2 linked regions of the Tsuneonella mangrovi genome follow. The protein of the gene in region 2 binds, or shares a complex with, the protein of the main gene of each other region. Links are inferred from orthologs where the notes say so. Each region holds a gene or a part of one and is shown on either strand. Other genes may lie near its edges.

Region 1 (2,721 bases), 780 kb from region 2 along the record:
GGTTGCAAACACGAACCGATGAGAGGGGTTTTAGTGTCGTCAACAGACAACGCACCGCGCGACGATGTGCGCGCATTTCTCGATTTCATGAATAGCCAGCCAAAGCCTGAAGGCCCGCCTGATGTGGCGGTAAGCCGGCAGGCCTACCGCGTGCTGAAGCAGATGACCAATCCCGATCCGGTTAAGCTTGCTGTCGTCCGGGATCTGGCGTGTCCAGGTCCAGCGGGCGACATTCCTGTGCGGTTCTACGATTCTCGCGAATCGCGCGATCCGGGTCCGGTCGTGCTTTTCTTCCACGGCGGCGGATACGTGATCGGGGATCTGGAGACACACAATTCGCTTTGCAACGAGCTTGCTGCGCGACTCGACTTGCCTGTGCTTGCGGTCGACTATCGCTGCGCGCCGGAACATCCTTTTCCCGCGCCGGTCGACGATTGCGAAGCAGCGGCAAGATGGCTGGCCACTAACCCTGCAGAGCTCGATCGGGAAGTCACAGGCATTGTGACGTTCGGGGTTAGCGCGGGCGCGAATGCTGCTCTCGTAATTGCCCGCTCCCTTGCCGACAATCCGGCCGAGCTGCCTATCCTGCTGCAGGTTTTGGGCTATCCGTGGGTTGATGATCTTGTTGGTGGTTCAATGGAAGAATTCGCTGAGAAGCATCTCCTCACTCGGGACACGATGGAATGGTTCTCGAGTTGCTACCAGCCGGAAGCGGGCAATCCACGCGCTTATCCCGCGCTTGCAACTGTCGATGGATTGCCACCGACAGTAATCGCTACCGCAGGGCTTGATCCGCTGCGCGACCAAGGTCGCAGTTACGCTGCAAAGCTTGTCGATGCCGGAATCGACGTTTGCTTTTTCGACATGAAGGGGCTGATTCACGACTTTATGACTCTGCGGAAAACTCTACCGAGCGCACAAACGGAGACACTCAAGGTTATCTCGGCCATGAAAATGATGCTTGGATTGGCTTAGCCAAAATGAACGACTTGAGCAGCCTGCCTTATCGCCCCTGCGTCGGTGTCATGCTCGTCAACCAGCACGGCAAGGCTTTCGTCGGGATGCGAATCGATAACCGGGACAGCGGCTTCTGGCAGATGCCGCAGGGTGGGATCGATCGCGGCGAAGATCCAGTCGTCGCCATGCATCGCGAATTGGCGGAGGAAACCGGGGTGGTCGCCGATCTTGTGTCCGTGCTCAAGCAGATGGACGAGCCGCTCCGCTACGATTTGCCCGATGAGCTTCTCGGCAAGTTATGGGGCGGCAAATATCGCGGGCAGGAACAGACCTGGTTCCTTGCGCGGTTTCATGGTCCCGATGAGGCAATCGACCTGGCAGCGCACAGTCCGCCGGAATTCTGCGAATGGAAGTGGGCGGATCCGGAGCAGCTGCCGGACCTGATCGTGCCGTTCAAGAAGCGCGTCTATCGCGCGGTTCTCGAAGAGTTTCGCGACCTTATCTGACCTAGTTCTGCTGGGTCACTGAAGAATCGGGCATCACCGCTTCGGCAGTGAGGATTCGCTGTTGCGGGCCCTTCGCGATGGCCGCAGCAAGCTGGCGCGTAGCGGGGCAGTTCGGCCCGCAGAGCGTTTCGAGCTTGGCGAGGTTGCGATTGGCCTTCTCGACCGCGCCCTTTTCAACGAGTGCGGTGCCTTCGCCCGAGATCGCCTCAAGGTTCTTCGGATCGAGCCGCATTGCGTCGCGGTAATAGCGGATTGCCTTGCCCTGCAGCCCGTTGATACGAGCCGCATCGCCAAGGTCGTTGAATATCTCCGGAGAGCCAGGATCGACCGCGAGTGCTGCCTCGAACGCATCGATTGCCTGTTCCGTTTGCCCGGCGTCGAGCGCTGCACGACCTTGCGAGAGCAGTGCCACTGCGCGCGGGTCGGTAACCCGGTCGGCACCCTGCCCCATGCTCGCAGTCAGTGCGAAAACCATCGCAACGGCGGTGGCGGGTGCAGCGAAACGCATCAGCAACTCCTTGAAATTCGAGCCATCGAAAAGTTCAACAGCAGACATAACGTCTCAAGTTAACATGCGCGAGCCAGCCGCGCGATGAAAAATCCGTCCGTGCCGTCATGGAACTGCGAAAGCCGCAAACCCTTACCGCGTGGCGTCCCTGCCGGAAGATCGAGAGCTTCGGCGCTCCATTGCTCGTTAGCGGCGAGGAATGCCTCGATCCTGTCGCTGCCCTCGGTGTCAAGCAGTGAGCAGGTGATAAAGACAAGCCGACCACCCGGCTGAACAAGTTGTGACGCAATTTCAAGCAGTCGCGACTGGATGTCTGCAAATCGCGCCAGTCTTTCGGGCGTCAGCCGCCAGCGACCTTCGGGGCTGCGTCGCCACGTCCCGGTCCCCGAACATGGCGCATCGACCAACACCGTATCAGCCTTGCCCGCAAAGCCATCTAACGCAGCGAGTTCCTTGCCCGGATCGAGCAAACGGGTCTCGATCATCCCTGCCCCCGCCCGTTCAGCGCGCGGCACGAGGCGCGACAGGCGCGTCCGGTCGGAATCGCACGCGAGCAAGGTGCCGCGATTGTCCATTGCCGCTGCCAGCGCGAGCGTCTTGCCTCCCGCACCTGCGCACAGGTCGATCACGGTTTCGCCGGGTGCGGCCGGCACTGCCAGACATGCCAGCTGACTGCCAAGGTCCTGCACTTCGATCCGGCCATCCTTGAATGCGTCCCACTGCTCGACCGGGGTTCCCGCCGGATAGCGA
Region 2 (5,153 bases):
AAAGCTTGAGCCAGCCGTCGTCGCTCAGCCCTTCGAACGCCGCCTCGAGCAGCCACTGCAACAGCGCCTTGCCGCGCAGCCAGCCGATCAGCAGCACGACGCCGAAGAACAGGTAAAGCACCGTCGGCTTGATCTGCACGTAGACCGGGTCGCGCAGCAGGATCGTCAGCCCGCCGAACCCGACGATCAGGATCGTCGAGAGCATCAGCATCCGCGAGACCTTGCCGGTGAGCCATTTCGACAGGCCCAGCGCGACGATCGCCGCGACCATGAACGCCCCGGTGCTGCGGATCACCGCGAACAGCACGCCGACCATGTCCTGCTTGTCCGCCGGCGCGTAGAACCAGTACACGCCGAGGAACACCAGCAATGGGCCGTAGTCGACCGCGACATTGAGCCAGCCGGAGGGCTTCTTCTGGGGGTTCTGCTCGCTCATCAGGCCACTCCCGCAATCACGCGCGCGACAAGGTCGGGGTCGAACGGGCGCAGGTCGTCGAGCTTTTCGCCCACCCCGATCGCGTGGATCGGCAGCCCGAACTGCTCTGCTGCAGCCACCAGCACGCCGCCGCGCGCAGTGCCGTCGAGCTTGGTCATGATCAGCCCGGTCACACCTGCAACCTCCTTGAATATCTCGATCTGGCTAAGCGCATTCTGCCCATTGGTCGCATCGAGAACCAGGATCACGTCGTGCGGCGCTTCGGGGTTGAGGCGGCCGAGCACGCGGCGGATCTTGGCGAGCTCTTCCATCAGCTCGCGCTTGTTCTGCAGGCGCCCGGCGGTGTCGACGATCAGCGCGTCGATGCCCTGCTCGGTTGCGGCCTTGACCCCGTCGAACACGATGCTTGCCGGGTCGCCGCCTTCGGGGCCGCGCACGATCGGTGCGCCGATCCGCTCCGCCCAGGTCGCCAGCTGGCCGATCGCGGCAGCGCGGAAGGTATCGCCCGCTGCCAGCATCACGCCGTAGTCGTCTTCCTGCAGCCAGTGCGCGAGCTTGGCGATGGTGGTCGTCTTGCCGCTGCCGTTGACCCCGATCACCAGGATCACCTGCGGGCGCGGGAAGGCAACGATCTCGAGCGGCTTGGCCACCGGGCGCAGGATCGCGGCGATTTCCTCGGCGACTGCTTCCTTCAATTCCTGTTCGGTGATGTTGAGCCCGAAACGCTTTTCCGCCAGCCGGTCGCGGATGCGGCGCGCGGCAGCCGGGCCGAGGTCGGAAACGATCAGCGCATCTTCGACATCATCGAGCGTCGCGTCGTCGAGCTTTGCCGTGCCGACAACCCCGGTGAGGTTGCTCGACAGCCGTTCGGAGGTCTTGCGGAAGCCGCCGAACACGCGCTCGGTCCAGCTCGGTTCGCTCATGCCAGCAGGCCTTCCTCGATTGCGGTGGGAGTGACGGTTGCGATGGTTCCGGGCGCGACGCCGTTTGGCAGGCGGACCCGGGCGAAGTCAGGCGCATGGCCGCATCCGTCGCGTTCGGCAAGCACTTCGAGCGGCTGGCTGAGCTTGGCGGCGAGCCATGCCGCGCGCACGTCGCGCACCGCCGCGCGAAGCTGAGCGGCACGCGCCTTGATCACTTGCCGGTCGACCTGCGGCATCCGCGCGGCAGGGGTGCCGGGGCGCGGGGAGTAAGGGAACACGTGCCCGTGGACGATCCCGAGTTCGCGCACGATCGAGAGATTCGCCGCGTGATGTTCGTCGGTCTCGGTCGGGAACCCGGCGATCAGGTCCGCGCCGATGGCGATTTCCGGTCGGCGCGCCTTGAGCCGCTCGACCAGCGCGACCGCGTCGGCGCGCAAGTGGCGGCGCTTCATCCGCTTGAGGATCAGATCGTGCCCGTGCTGGAGCGAGAGGTGCACGTGCGGCATCACCCGCGGCTCGCTCGCCAGCAAGTCCTCGAGCAGTGGATCGATCTCGATCCCGTCGAGCGAGGACAGGCGCAGCCGGGAAAGCTGCGGGAACTCATCGAGGATCGCCTGCACCAGTTTACCCAGTCGCGGATCATTCGGCAGGTCGTGGCCCCAACTGGTCAGATCGACCCCGGTCAGCACCGCTTCGCGCGCGCCGAACGACAGGTCATGTTCGACCAGGTTCAGCACTTCGGCGATAGCCAGCGACCGGCTGGCGCCGCGCCCCTGCGGGATCACGCAGAAAGTGCAGGCATGGTCGCACCCGTTCTGCACTGCGATGAACGCGCGGCTGTGCTGCGGGATGACCTCCGGATGATCCGTCGGGGCATTCCACGCCCGCGCGTCGAGCTTGGCTGCGTTGGGCACCAGACCATCGACTTCGGGCATCGAGGCGAGCTGCTCGCGTTCGATCTCGGCGGCGCACCCTGTCACCAGCAGGCGGGCATCGGGGCGCTCTCGCCGGGCGCGGCGGATTGCCTGGCGGGTCTGGCGCACCGCTTCGCTGGTGACCGCGCACGAATTGACCACTACCGTCTCGCGCGGCTCGCTCGCCAGAAGCGCGCGGATGCGTTCGCTTTCGGAGATATTCAGGCGGCAACCGAGCGAAATGACTTCTGCGCTCACGCGTAGTCGCTCCATTCGAAGCTGCCGGTGAAGCTGGTTGCGGCGGGGCCGGTCATCAGAATGCGATCGCCCGAAGTCCATTCGATGTCGAGCGTACCGCCGGGCAGGTTCACGGCAACCTTGCGCCCGCTCACCAGGCCGCGCCGCATCGCCGCGACCGCGGTGGCGCACGCCCCGGTGCCGCACGCGCGCGTGAGGCCCGCACCGCGCTCCCACACCCGCAGGTCTATCGTTTCCGGACCGGCGACGTGGGCGACGTTGACGTTGACCCGCTCGGGAAACAGCGCATCGCGCTCGATCAGCGGCCCCAGCCGGTCGAGCGGCACGATGCCGGTATCTTCGACGAAAAAAATCACGTGCGGATTGCCGACGTTGACCGCGGCAGGGCCTTCCAGTCCTTCCCAGCCGACCGGCATCGACAGCGTGTCCATCGCGTAGGCGAGCGGGATTTCCTCCCACCCGAACCGCGGAGTGCCCATGTCGATCCGTGCGCCGCCGTCCATCGGCTCGACGGTGATCGTCCCGCCGCTGGTCTCGACCTGTGCCTTCGCGCCATGGAGCAGCGCAATCGCGCGGCTGGCGTTGCCGCAGGCCTCGACCTCGCCGCCGTCGGCGTTGAAGATCCGCATCCGGAAATCGGCGCAGTCCGACCCTTCGAGCAGGATCAGCTGGTCGCAACCGATCCCGATCCGCCGGTCCGCCAGCGCACGTGCCATTGCCCTGTCGATTGGCGGCAGCGGCTCGGCGCGCGCATCGAGCACGACGAAGTCGTTGCCGAGGCCGTGCATCTTGGTGAAGGGGACGCGCATGGTGCAAGCGCATCTATGCGCGCACCGGGCGAACGTCCAGTGGCGGCGCGATCAGCCGGCGTTGCGTCGCTGGTCGCGAACTTGCGCGGGTTCCTCTCCCGCCGGTTCGCTGTCGGCGGCTTCGGGCATGGCGTTTGAAGATCGCAGCAGGTTGGCCGAAGCCAGCCGCTTGCGCAGCAACTCGACCGGTTCGGGCCGCCCATAGTGATACCCCTGGCCCTTGAGATGCCCCATTTCCTTGAGCGCGGCGAGGATCTGGTCATCCTCGATTCCCTCTGCGGTGAGCGGCATATCGAGCCCGTCACCCAGTGAAACGATTGCCCGAACGATCTTGTTGCTGGCGCCCGCTTCGCTCAGTTCGCTCACGAAGCTGCGATCGATCTTGAGCCGGTCGAACGGCAGCGTGCGCAGCTGTTCGAGGCTCGAATACCCGGTTCCGAAGTCGTCGAGGCTGATCGTCACACCCTGGTTCTTGAGGCTGGTGATCATCGAGCGAACCACCCCGATATTCTCATGCAGGCACGATTCGGTGATTTCGATGTCCAGCCGTTGTGGCGGGAAACTGTGCTTGACCAGCAGCTTGAGCAACTTCTGCGAAAACCACGGATCACGCAGTTGGACCGGCGAGATATTGACCGACAGCGAAAGCTTCGGATCCCATTCCCGGGCATCCTGCAACGCCTGGTCGATCAGCCCTTCGCTGAGCTCCGCAATCACGCCGATTTCCTCGGCGATCGGGATGAACACGTCGGGCATCACGAGGCCGAGCGTGGGCGAATGCCAGCGTGCGAGCATTTCGAATCCGCCGATCTCGCCGGTTTCGAGGTCGACCTGCTGCTCGTAATACGGAACGAACTCTCCGTTCGCGATCCCCTTGCGAATGCCGGTTTCGAGTTCGACACGCAGCCGCAGGTCGTTTTCCATCGACTGCTCGAACCAGAAGTAGCGGTTCTTGCCCTGCTTCTTGGCATGATACATCGCGATATCGGCGCGGTGGATCAGGTCTTCGATCACGTCGGTTTCAGGGCCGTTTGCGTGATCGCCCCGATTGACGGAAATCCCCAGCGAAACTGTTACTTCCACCTGCAGCCCATCGCAGGGCACCGGCATCGCCACACGATTGATCAGCCGTGCCGCCAAATGATCGATGCGTTCCGCGGCATTCACGTCGAATGGAACGATACAGACAAACTCGTCGCCGCCCAATCGCGCCAGCAGCGAACCCTTCGGCAGCAGGCCGGTGATGCGTTCGGCCACGGTCCGCAGCAGGGTATCGCCGGCCTTGTGACCGTTGAGGTCGTTGATCATCTTGAAGTTGTCGAGATCGACCACGATCACCGCCAGCGCTCGACCGTCATTGCGCGTGCGCTCGAGCAGGCCTTCAGAAGCGGACGTGATCGAGCGACGGTTGAGCGTGTCGGTCAGCGGATCGATTTCGGCCAGTTGGCGCGCGAGAGCTTCCGCCTTGCGACGCTCGGCAATCTCGAGAGTCAGCTCGGAGTATCGCCGCCACGCGAAGATCACCAGGGCAATGTTGAGCAGCAATGTGGAGACCAGCACCGGTGCGGGGCCGGTTCCGTGGCCGGCCCAGGCACGAACCACTTGCGGCAAAACCAGGCCGCCAGTGCCGACAAACAGCAGGATTGCGGCAACAGCGATCCCGAGCGCGACAAGGTCACGCTCTGCACGCGCCATCCTGTTGTCCTCGGTGTCGCTCGCCTGAGCCATGCTTCCCCAAATCGATTGCTGTGCGACGGACCCTTGTTCGCTGTTAATCGGTGCCTTATCGCGCAAAGTGTTTGAAAATAGTGTT

The links. Proteins that work in one complex are often made in the same cells at the same time.
Region 1: the proteins of dapF (region 2) and CJO11_RS01810 are in contact, whole or in part, in a solved structure (PDB 5YGU), measured with the Escherichia coli proteins. The link is inferred for Tsuneonella mangrovi from one-to-one orthologs.

The regions. Positions count from the first base shown.
Region 1 is NZ_CP022889.1:374,514-377,234, forward strand. The notes cover bases 14-2,721. They hold CJO11_RS01810 (RNA pyrophosphohydrolase), read left to right. Parts: upstream 14-980; coding sequence 981-1,463; downstream 1,464-2,721. Other genes in these bases: CJO11_RS01805 (alpha/beta hydrolase), read left to right, coding at 19-975; CJO11_RS01815 (tetratricopeptide repeat protein), read right to left, coding at 1,465-1,971; CJO11_RS01820 (RsmB/NOP family class I SAM-dependent RNA methyltransferase), read right to left, coding at 2,031-2,721. UniProt on the Escherichia coli protein: Master regulator of 5'-end-dependent mRNA decay.
Region 2 is NZ_CP022889.1:1,156,503-1,161,655, reverse strand. The notes cover bases 1,435-4,216. They hold dapF (diaminopimelate epimerase), read right to left. Parts: upstream 3,341-4,216; coding sequence 2,528-3,340; downstream 1,435-2,527. Other genes in these bases: CJO11_RS05740 (putative bifunctional diguanylate cyclase/phosphodiesterase), read right to left, coding at 3,392-4,216; CJO11_RS05750 (MiaB/RimO family radical SAM methylthiotransferase), read right to left, coding at 1,435-2,531. Outside these bases: CJO11_RS05760 (inner membrane-spanning protein YciB), read right to left, coding at 1-436; signal recognition particle-docking protein FtsY, read right to left, coding at 436-1,359; more of CJO11_RS05750, read right to left, coding at 1,356-1,434; more of CJO11_RS05740, read right to left, coding at 4,217-5,035. UniProt on the Escherichia coli protein: Involved in the succinylase branch of the L-lysine biosynthesis and in the biosynthesis of the pentapeptide incorporated in the peptidoglycan moiety. Catalyzes the stereoinversion of LL-2,6-diaminopimelate (L,L-DAP) to meso-diaminopimelate (meso-DAP).